2 regions of the Sphingopyxis sp. USTB-05 genome follow, and region 1 is predicted to be linked to the other one. Evidence: predicted binding sites of a transcription regulator. Region 1 holds the regulator's gene; the other holds the start of a gene.

Evidence for each region. The regulator LexA, encoded in region 1, represses DNA repair genes until DNA is damaged. The targets are predictions, from matches to a motif close to GTTCCNCNCTTGTTCT.
Region 2: a site for LexA is predicted at 2,509-2,524, ahead of radA (DNA repair protein RadA). Genes of this name have one in related genera too.

The regions. Positions count from the first base shown of each region.
Region 1 covers NZ_CP084712.1:1,841,926-1,847,556, reverse strand. Annotated here, with positions in the region: gene KEC45_RS08310 (MFS transporter) at 1-479, shown strand, start outside; gene moaC (cyclic pyranopterin monophosphate synthase MoaC) at 1,030-1,503, shown strand; gene glp (gephyrin-like molybdotransferase Glp) at 1,500-2,690, shown strand; gene lexA (transcriptional repressor LexA) at 2,756-3,439, shown strand; gene KEC45_RS08290 (ComEC/Rec2 family competence protein) at 3,393-5,552, opposite strand; gene gltX (glutamate--tRNA ligase) at 5,611-5,631, shown strand, end outside.
Region 2 covers NZ_CP084712.1:3,075,364-3,080,994, forward strand. Annotated here, with positions in the region: partial or broken gene KEC45_RS14235 (cation:proton antiporter) at 1-153, opposite strand, end outside; gene KEC45_RS14240 (iron-sulfur cluster assembly scaffold protein) at 150-578, opposite strand; gene KEC45_RS14245 (CvpA family protein) at 575-1,120, opposite strand; gene radA (DNA repair protein RadA) at 1,131-2,492, opposite strand; gene fsa (fructose-6-phosphate aldolase) at 2,640-3,290, shown strand; gene KEC45_RS14260 (enoyl-CoA hydratase-related protein) at 3,457-4,251, shown strand; gene KEC45_RS14265 (acetyl-CoA acetyltransferase) at 4,253-5,631, shown strand, end outside.

The DNA of each region.
Region 1 (5,631 bases):
CCATCTTCTCGGTCGGCGTCGCGATCGGATCGATCGTCGTCAACCGCTTGCTGAAAGGCCATGTTTCGGCGCGTTATTCGCCGGGATCGGTGATCGTCATGGGGCTGTTCGTGCTCGACCTGTGGTGGAATGTGCGGGGATGGGAGCATATCGGTACCGGCCTGATGGGCTGGCGCGAATTCTTGTCGCTGACCGCTGGCGACCGCATCATCCTCGACCTGCTCGGCATCGCAATCGCGGGCGGCATGTTCGTCGTGCCGCTTTACGCTTTCCTGACGACGACCGTCCCCAAATCGCAGACGGCGCGTACCGTCGCCGCGAACAATATCGTCAATTCGGGTTTCATGGTCGCCGCGACGCTGCTCCTTAGCGTGCTGATCGGCCTCGGCCTGACCATCGACGACACTTTGCTGATGGTCGCCGCCATGTGCGTCGGCTCGGCAGCGCTGGCCTGGCGCCTGCACAAGGCGTGCGACTAAGGCTCCCTCGGCCGGTTTGGGATGGGGAGCGGGCGTTAGCTTCAGTCGATGATCGGCGGTTGGTCGATTACCGCGTGGTGAGCCCAACAGTGGAGTGGTATCCGTTCCAGCACACATGCTTCCGCAAGCTCTGAGATCTGATTCTTACCAAACCAGTAAGAGACATTTCCGTCCGTTCTCACTTCCTTGTAGATTGGGACGATCATCACTTCATCGAATAACGCCTCAATCTCGGCTTGGTGAGCAGGCTTGATGCGAACCCGCGCTCCAATCGCCCGCTCCGAGGGCTTCCTATCCGTCGATCCGCGCATTTCTGAACGCTACCGCCTTGATTGCATGTCCGCAATCGGTCGTTACCCGAACTTCGTCATCCCGGGCTTGACCCGGGATCTCGCTTTTCTTGCGCATCGACCGGCCCCCACATCCTCGTCACCCCGGATCAAGTCCGGGGTGACGAGGATGTGGAGGGCAGCAACCGGTCGCAATCGGCCGTCCAAACTCCGCGCTATCTCCTTGCCTTTCCCGCCCCGCATTGCTTCGATCCCAGGCGATGACACTCAAACCGACTCACTTGGACGAAACGGGCGCCGCGCACATGGTCGATGTCGGCGCAAAATCCGCAACGCAGCGCCGCGCAGTCGCCGGCGGGCGCATCGCAATGTCTGCCGCGGCGCTCGAAGCGATCCGCAGCGGCAATGCTCCGAAAGGCGATGTGCTCTCGACCGCGCGGATCGCCGGGATCATGGCCGCGAAACGCACCGCCGACCTGATCCCGCTTTGCCACCCACTCGCGCTGACCAAGGTCGGCGTCGATTTTACGTGGGAAGACAGTGGTATCGCAGTCATAGCTGTCGCTCAAACGAACGGCCCGACGGGGGTCGAGATGGAGGCGCTAACCGCCGCCTCGGTCGCGCTACTCACGCTCTACGACATGGCAAAGGCGCTCGACCGCGCGATGGTCCTCGGCGATATCCGCCTGCTCGAAAAGAGCGGGGGCCGCTCGGGCGACTGGCGCGCCGAATGAGCGCGCTGCTTCCCGTCGAGGAAGCGCAGGCCCGGCTGCTCGCGTTGCGCGCACCGCTTGGCGATGAAAATATCGCCTTTTCCGAGTCGCTTGGTCGCTATCTTTCGCGTGATGTGACGGCCCAGCGCGATCAGCCCGCCGCAGCGCTATCGGCGATGGACGGCTATGCGATCAGGTTCGGCGACCTTCCGGGTCCGTGGGCCGTCATCGGGGAAACCGCCGCGGGCGCTGCGCCCGACCAGGCGGTCGGGCCCGGCGAAGCGATGCGGATATTCACCGGCGCGATGGTTCCTGCCGGCGCCGACACGGTGATCGTTCAGGAAGATGTCGCGCGTGAAGGCGATACTCTGCGGCTGACCGGTGACGGCCCCGGCACGCGCGGGCGCCATATCCGGTCGCAAGCCGCCGATTTCGCAGCCGGCGACTGCCTGCTCCCCGCAGGTACCCGCCTGACCCCCGGCGCGATCGCTGCTGCGGCAATGAGCGGCGCGAGCGAACTCGCGGTGGGCCGGCGCGCGCGGGTCGCGATCCTCACCACCGGCGACGAACTCGTCCAGCCCGGACGCCCGTTGACACCAGGGCAGATCCCCGACAGCAACGGCGTGATGCTCGCGGCGATGCTGGCGGGCGAGGTCGAGGATATGGTTCTTCCGCATCACGTCCGCGACGACCGCGAAACCCTTGCGAAGATTCTCAAGGAGTTGGCGCGACGTCACGACGTCATCGTGACCGTCGGCGGTGCGTCGGTTGGCGATCACGACCATGTACGCGGCGCGCTGGACGATGCCGGCGGGCAGCTCGATTTCTGGAAGATCGCGATGCGTCCCGGCAAGCCGCTGATCGCCGGAACGCTCGGCGACGCAATCCTGCTCGGCCTGCCGGGCAACCCCTCGTCGGCCTTCGTCACGGCTACGCTGTTCCTCTTGCCTCTCGTCCGCCACCTTGCGGGCGCGGGCGCGCCTCTGCCGCCTGTCCATCGGGCGCCGTTAGCCGCTCCCCTCGCCGAAGGCGGTACGCGCCGCGACTATCTTCGCGCGCGACTCGAAAGCGGTCGCCTGACGCCAATGATCGGGCAGGAGAGCGGCCGCACCCTGCCCCTTGCCTCGGCGAACGCGCTGCTGATCCGCGATATCGGCGCGCCCCCACGCAATGTGGGCGACATCGCGGATTATCTTGTCATCGCTTGACAAGTTCCGCTTTGTTCCACTATCGTTCTCAATATGTCCGGAATTGGCATCATGGAGAACGACCGATGTTGACCGCGAAGCAGCATGAACTGCTCCACTTCATCCAGGAACGCCTCGATTCGAGCGGCATCTCGCCCTCGTTCGAGGAGATGAAGGAGGCGCTGGGCCTCAAATCGAAATCGGGTATACATCGACTGATAAGCGCCTTGGAAGAAAGGGGATTTCTCCGCCGTCTTCCAAATCGCGCCCGCGCTCTCGAAGTGCTCAAGGTGCCCGAAGCCGCGAAACCTGTCGTGCGTAACGATCGCGACAATATCGTCCCGCTCCGCAAGCCAGCCCCGGCGCTCAAGCCGATCGCTGCGAACGACGTTATCGAGATCCCGCTCCACGGCAAGATTGCTGCAGGCGTCCCGATCGAGGCGTTCGAGGATCACAACAACCTTGCCGTTCCCGCCGCGCTGCTCGGCTCGGGCGAACATTATGCACTCGAAGTATCGGGCGACTCGATGGTCGAAGCGGGGATTTTCGACGGCGACTATGCGCTGATCCAGAAAGCGAGCACCGCGCGCGAAGGTGACATCGTCGTTGCGCTCGTCGACGGGCAGGATGCGACGCTCAAATATTTCCGCCGTGAGGGGCAGATGATCCGTCTCGACCCGGCGAACGCGGCCTATGAACCGCAGCGCTATCCCGCCGAACGCGTCATCGTTCAGGGCCGCCTGTCGGGACTGCTTCGTCGTTACCACTAAGCTGCTGCGGCAGCCGCCAGGGATGGCCGTCGCCCGCCTTAAGCGTGGCGACGGCTTCGGGTACCTTGCCGAGGTAGATTGCAAGGCCGCCGCTGGTAGCGAGACTGTCGCGATCGATTGTCATCCAGCGCCCGGCGCACTCGCGCGGTAACCAGCGGTCACTGATAACGATATCGGCCGCGGCGCAGGCATCGGCCATATCTGCACCCTCGATCCGGTCGCGCCCGCGCGAGGCGAGAATGACATGACGCGCGGCCCCCTGCCCCTGGCTCCAGCGGCAGAAATCGCGATTGCATTCGACATGATCGAGGTCGGCCAGGCTCGCGAGCGGCATATCGGTCCCTGCGGCTTCCGCCATCGTGTCGCGAATATAGTCGCCCGACCGGTCGCGCAGCAGCGCATAGCTGCCATCGGGCAGCGCCGCGGCAATATGGCGGCCGTCGCCGGTGACGAGCAGATCGGGGCGCGGCTGAAAGAGCAATGTCGCCGCGCCGATCGCGAGCGGAACGAAGCCTGCCCGGCGCCAGCCCGTTTGCCAGAGCAAAACCCACAGCCCGCCAAAGACCGCGAGCGCGAAACCCCAGGGCGGAAAGCTTGGCAAGGTAGCGACGGCCCCGGGTGCATCGCTGACAACATACGCGAGCCCGAGCAGAAGGCGCAGCGCCTGCTCAGTCACCCACCACAAGGGCGCGCCAAGCCCGATGCAATCGAACAGCAGCGCAAGCGCCTCGAACGGCATGATGACAAAGGTCGTGAGCGGAATAGCCACCACATTGGCCATGGCCCCATAAACCCCCGCCTTATGGAAATGAAACAACGCAATCGGCGCCAGCGCGACTTCGACGACCAGTCCGGTGACCAAGAGCCCCGCGACAGCGCGCAAGGTTCGAAAAGGCCACGGTTCATCGCGGCGTGCCAGAAATGCGCGCATCGGGCGGCTTTCATGCAGCGCAATGATCGCGGTGATAGCCGCGAAGCTCAGTTGAAAGCTTGGACCCGCAAGCGATTCGGGGCGCCAGACCAGCACGATCAGCGCGCCCGCCGCAACCAGTCGCAGCGTCAGCGCTTCGCGTCCCATCAGGAACGCCACGAGCACGAGCAAGGCGGCGATGAACGACCGCAGCGTCGGCACCTCCGCCCCTGCGAGCAATGTATAGCCGCCGCCGGCCAGCGCCCCGGCAGCAGCGGCGAGGGGCAGGACATAGCCGGCGAGCGCCAGCCGCCGGCTCAACGCAAACAGGCGCAGGGTCAGGAACATCGCAAATCCGACGACCGCGGTCACATGCAGCCCGCTGATCGACAGGAGATGCGCCAACCCGCTGCGCCGCATCGCCTCCTCATCCGCCTCGCTGATCGCGCCGCGGTCGCCCGTTACCAGCGCGGCGGCAATGCCGCCGGACGAACCCTCGATCTGATCGTGTATATGCGCACTGAGCCGCGTACGCAGCGGCGGCATAGTCGGCCCGGACGCCGACGTCCGAGAGATGTCGCCGAGCACAGTCCCAACGGCCCCGATCCTGTCGAACCACGCGCGCTGCGCGAAATCATAGCCCCCGGGAAGGCTGGCCGTAGGCGGCGGCATCAATCGCGCTCGGACGCCGATCATTTCACCGTCGGTGAGGCTCACCGCCTGCTCGCTACCTAGCGTCAATCGCACCCGCGGCGGCAGGTCGCTGCGCTTCTGCGGCAATGCGAGAATACGGATCTGCCCTTTGGCCGGCAGCGGCTCGGCCCGCTCGACGATCGCGGAAAATTCAGTCATCACGGGCGCCGCGAGCACCGGCGCCGCGACCCAGACGGCGCGCGTCCAGATCAACAACATGCCCACCGCCATCACGCCGCATCCAACCACGACCATCCGCCCGAACCGGCTATCCCAGCCGATCAGGAGGCCCGCGCACAAACCACCCGCAAGCGACAAGAGGAACCCGATCCATTGTGCTTCGCCGGGTAAGGCGAACCAGGCTGCAATGCCGGCGCCCATCGCGACCGGCAGCCAGAGCCCGATCCGTTCGCGTTCGACTTCGAGCCGTGCCTCCAGCGCGTTGCCGGTCCGGTGCCAGATTGTTGCCCAACGAGCAGCAATGGGCGTTTGAAGCAGCCTTGTCGCCATGCTAGGGGCTCCCCCGATCCCCGCCCGGAAGGCGGCAAATTGAGTGAAAGAGGCCGGAGTGGCAACCGAAAACCAGACC
Region 2 (5,631 bases), 1.2 Mb from region 1:
CACCGCACCGAGGCCGAGGCGGCGAAAGATCAGCACGAACAGGGTCGCGACGCCAAGCAGAATCGCGCCTTCGACCAGCGCCGTGTCGGTCGCGGTTTCCCCCACTTTCTCGGCCGCTTCCGCAGCAGCAGCGGTGAGCGCGAGCAAGGTCATGCCGCGGCGGCCTGTTCCTCGAGCGCCGCGATGGCGGCATCGAAGGGGAGCAGGATCGCACCGTGACGCGCGGGATAGCCCTGCGCTGCCGCAAGCAGGTCGAAACCCGGCCAGTCGGGCCGATCGCTCTCACCGGCGAACCAGCCCGCAATGCAATCGCGCGCGGCGCGCAGTTCGGCGAGCCCGAGTCCCGGCGCGTGACGTGCCAGCAGCGTTGCCGACGCCTGCCCCAGCGCGCACGCCTCCACATGCATGCCGATGCGCGTCACCCGGCCCGCATCGTCGGCATCGAGGTCGAGGATAATCGCGCTGCCGCACAGCGGCGCCCGCTTGCTCACGCGGTAGCGCGCATCGGCGATCGGCAGATATTCCGACGTTGCGACGGCAAGCGCCAAAATGTCGCGATTATAGAGCGGTGCGCTCATGACTTGTCGGCCTTGGCAGCTTCCGTCTCGGCTTCGCGCGCTTGCGCGCGGCGCTCCGCGATCACTTTGCTCATCGCGCTACTTGTCGCATTGAGCGCCGGATAGGTCCGGCTGTCAGTCATCCATGCCGGACGCTGTGCATTGCCATATCCGATGTCATAGAGAAGCGTCACGAGCATGAAGCCGATCGACGCGATCAACAGGCCTTTCACCGCACCGAATCCCGCGCCGAGCCCACGATCGAACCCGCCGACGAGCGACGCGCGGCTGCGCTGTCCCATCGCGCGCGATCCCCATTTGGCGAACGCAAACACGCCGCCAAACAAGAGAACGAAGGCCAGCGCCGCCGCACCACCCTCAGTCCCAACCCATCCCGTCAGCAGGTCGGTGACGAGCGGGTGAAAGAAACGTACCGCCGCGATCGCAAGTATCCATGCGAGCAGCGTCGTCACCTCCTGCACAAGGCCGCGCGAAAAACCGAGCACCGCGCCGCCGCCAACAAGCGTCAGCACGAGGATATCCAGAGCCGTCAAACTTCCCATTCGCCGTGCGCTAATCGCGCCCGAGCATCAGGTCAACGAGTTCGCCGAGCCGGCCAAAACCGGTAACCGAAATCCCGCCCACCGCTTTCATCCCCTTAGGCCCCCAGCCGCGCGAGAAACCGAGCTTCGCCGCCTCGCGCAACCGCAGCCCGTCGTGCGAAACCTGCCGAACCTCGCCCGACAGCGACAATTCGCCGAATACGATTGCGTCGGCGGGCACCGGCCGTTCACTAAATGCGGAAATCAGCGCCGCCGCGACGGCAAGGTCGGCGGCGGGATCGGTAAGCCGATAACCGCCTGCGATGTTGAGATAGACTTCGGCAGCGCCCATCTGGAGTCCGCAGCGCGCCTCCAGCACCGCGAGCACCATCGCCAGCCGCCCGCTGTCCCAGCCCACAACGGCACGCCGAGGTGTCGCGCCACTCGCCAAGCGGACGGTCAACGCCTGCACCTCGACGAGCACGGGGCGCGTGCCTTCCAGCGCGGGGAATACGACCGATCCCGGCACATCGCGGCTGCGGTCGGTCAGGAACAGGCTAGACGGGTTGCTCACCTCGCCCAATCCCTCCTCGCCCATCGCAAACACGCCAATCTCGTCGGTACCGCCGAAGCGGTTCTTCACGGCGCGAAGGATGCGATACTGATGGCTGCGCTCGCCCTCGAACGCCAGCACCGTGTCGACCATATGTTCGAGCACGCGCGGCCCCGCGATCGTTCCGTCCTTCGTCACATGGCCGACGAGCACGATCGCGGTATCGCTGTCCTTGGCATAGCGGATCAGTTCCTGGGCGCTCGCGCGGACCTGGCTCACCGTGCCGGGGGCGCTGTCGATCAGGTCGCTGTGCATCGTCTGGATCGAATCGATCACGACAAAATCGGCATCGCGCCCATCAAGCGTCGCCAATATATCGCGCACCGACGTTGCACTCGCGAGCGCGACCGGCGCATTGCCTAGCCCAAGCCGCTGCGCGCGGAGACGCACCTGCGCCGCGGCTTCCTCGCCGCTGATATAGACGACTGACTTGCCCGCTTTCGCCAGTCGCCCCGCGGCCTGCAGCAGCAAGGTCGATTTGCCGATACCCGGATCGCCCCCGATCAGCGTCGCCGATCCCGCGACGAAACCGCCACCGAGCGCCCGGTCGAATTCTGCGATGCCGCATAGCATCCGATCGGGCATCTTGCTGTCGGCATCGAGCGTTTCGAGCGCGAGCGTCCGACCGCCGCGGCTCAAATCATGCTTCGCCGAAAAGACGGTTTCGGCCGCCTCTTCGACAAGCGTGTTCCATTCGCCGCAATCGGCGCACTGACCCTGCCAGCGATAGGTGGCGGAACCGCAATTCTGGCAGACATATTGACGCTTCGCTTTGGCCATGCCGTGTCGCATAATCGGAACAAAGATGGAACGCCAGTCCTTTCCCTCTGGGGCCACGAAGAAGGGGCGGCGACGGTTCATTTTACGCGCATGTTGCTCTAGGGGAGCAGCAACGCCCGAATCACCTTCCCGCAGGAAAGCCCCATCATGAAATTCTTCGCCGACACCGCCGAAATCGCCGACATCCAGGAACTCGCCGCGACGGGCCTGCTCGACGGCGTCACGACCAATCCGTCGCTGATCGCCAAGTCGGGTCGCGACTTCAAGGAAGTGACGAAGGAAATCTGCGCGCTGACCGACGGCCCGGTGTCGGCCGAAGTCGTCGCGCTCGATCATGCGACGATGATGAAGGAGGCCGAAATCCTCCGCAAGATCGCACCCAACGTGTGCATCAAGGTGCCGCTGACGATCGACGGGCTCAAGACGTGCAAGGCGCTGACCAGCGACGGCACGATGGTCAATGTCACGCTCTGCTTCTCGGCGGCGCAAGCGCTGCTCGCCGCCAAGGCCGGTGCGACTTTCGTTTCGCCCTTCGTGGGTCGTCACGACGACAATGGCTTCGACGGAATGCAGCTCATCTCCGACATCCGGCTGATCTATGACAATTACGGCTATGAAACCGAGATCCTCGTCGCGAGCGTACGCCACGGCATCCATGTGCTTGAGGCCGCAAAGATCGGCGCCGATGTGATGACCGCGCCGCCGTCGGTGATCAAGGGACTGTTCAAGCACATCCTGACCGAAAAGGGCATCGAAGGCTTCCTCGCCGACTGGGCGAAGACCGGCCAGTCGATCTGAGGCCATCGCCTCACGATATTTTCGTCACCCCGGCGAAGACCGGGGTGACGATGTTTGGTGTGTCAACTCGCGCCCTTTCCAGTTGACGTAAACGTTAACGTCGGCCGATAGTTTTTCCCGACAGCCGGATTCGCGCCCTCGCGCGTCCGGCACAGGGAGAGACATGATGACCGACACCACCATCCTCACCGAACGCCGCGGCCATGTGTTGATCGTCACGATCAACCGGCCCGAGGCGCGCAATGCCGTGAACGCGGCGGTTCATGTCGGCATCGGCACTGCTCTCGAAACCGCCGAGAATGACCCCGAAATCCGCGCCGTCGTGATCACCGGCGCCGGCGACAAAAGCTTTTGCGCGGGCGCGGACCTCGTCGCGCTATCGCGCGGTGAGAGCCTCTATCCGTCGGACCAGGCGCAACAGGCGTGGGGTTTTGCGGGCATGGTTTCGCACCCGATTTCGAAACCGATCATCGCTGCAGTCAACGGCTTTGCGTTCGGCGGCGGCTGCGAGATCGCGCTGATGAGCGACATCATTATCGCCGCCGACCATGCGCAATTCGGCCTGCCCGAAGTCAAGGTCGGACTGTTCGCGGCCGCGGGCGGTGCCTTCCGCCTTGCGCAGCAGCTCCCGCGCAAACTCGCGATGGAATATATGCTCACCGGTGATCCGATCCCCGCTGCGCGGGCCGCCGAGTTCGGGCTGGTCAACCATGTCGTCCCGCTGGCCGATCTTATGCCGACCGCGCTCGCTCTTGCCGAAAAAATCGCCGGCAACGCGCCGCTGTCGGTTCAGGCGTCGAAGCGCGTCGCACTCGGCATCGATCAGGGCCGTATCGCCGCTGATGCACCCTATTGGGAACATAACACGCGCGAGCGTTCGGTCCTGATGCGCAGCGAAGACGCACGCGAGGGCCCGCTTGCCTTTGCACAGAAGCGCAAGCCCGAGTGGAAGGCGCGCTGACATGACGATGATCGATCCTGAGCGCATTCCCGTCATCATCGGCGTCGGACAGGTGAACGACCGCCCCGACGACCCCGATCGTGGCCTCGACTCGCTCGGGCTGATGGTTGCCGCGCTCAAGGTCGCTGCCGAAGACGCTGGCGTTTCACTCGCCGAGATCGACAGCCTCGCGATCGTCGACCAGATTAGTTTCCACAGCCTCGGCAAGTTGCCCGAACCGCTCGCCGCCGCCATCGGCGCGACCCCATCGATCAATTACCAATCGGCCGCCCCGCACGGCGACACGCCGGTGCGCCTGCTCAACGAGGCTGCGAACCGCATCGGCGCGGGCGAGGTCAAATTGGCGGCGGTGGTCGGCGCAGAGGCGCTGCGCACCGCTGCGGGTCGCGTCGCCAAGGCCGCGAGCGGCGAAGACAAAAGCTATAATGCGATCCGCCAGGTCGCGACACGGCGCGAGCCCAATTACGCGCAAAAGCACGGGCTCGCCGCGCCGGTTGATGTCTATCCGCTCTATGAGAACGCCACGCGCGCCGCGTGGGGCGAAAGCCTTGCCGAGGCGCAGGCCGAAAGTGCCGAAATCTGGTCGCGCTTCTCCGAAGTCGCGGCTGCAAACGACGGCGCCTGGATCAGGAAGCCCGCCTCACCCGCGGACATCCTGCGCGTCGACGAGCGCAACCGTCCGATCGCTTTTCCCTATTCGAAGCTGATGGTCGCCAATTCGTCGGTCAATCAGGGTGCGGGCTTTCTCGTCGCGAGCCTCGCCGAGGCCCGCCGTCGGGGCGTTCCCGACGATCGCCTGATCTATGTCGGCATGGGCGCAGCGGCGAAGGAGCCAGCGAGTATCCTGCACCGCGATCGTTATGACGGCAGTGTCAGCATGGAAACGTCGATTACCCGCACGCTCGACCTCAACGGTATGACGGTCGACGATTTCGACTTCGTCGAACTTTATAGCTGCTTTCCCTGTGTACCCAAAATGGCGCGACGCACGCTTGGCTGGCCGGTCGACAAACCTGCTACGGTGTTCGGCGGCCTGACCTTCGGCGGCGGGCCGATCGCCAATTATATGAGTCACGCGATCGTCTCGATGGTCGACAGGCTGCGAAGCGAAGGCCGCTATGGCTTCCTCTTCGCCAACGGCGGTTTCGCGACCGACAATCATTGCATTGTGCTGGGCAACCAGCCCATCGCCGCGGCAATCTTCCCGCAGGATTTCGACTATCAGGCGGAAGCGGAAGCGAAGCGCGGCCCCGTGCCCGAACTTGTCGAGGATTATGCAGGGCCGGCAACCGTCGAAAGCTACACTGTCTTCTACAGCCGCGACGGCGCGCCAAAGGCTGGCGTGGTCGCTGCGCGGACGCCCGACGGCAAGCGGACGTT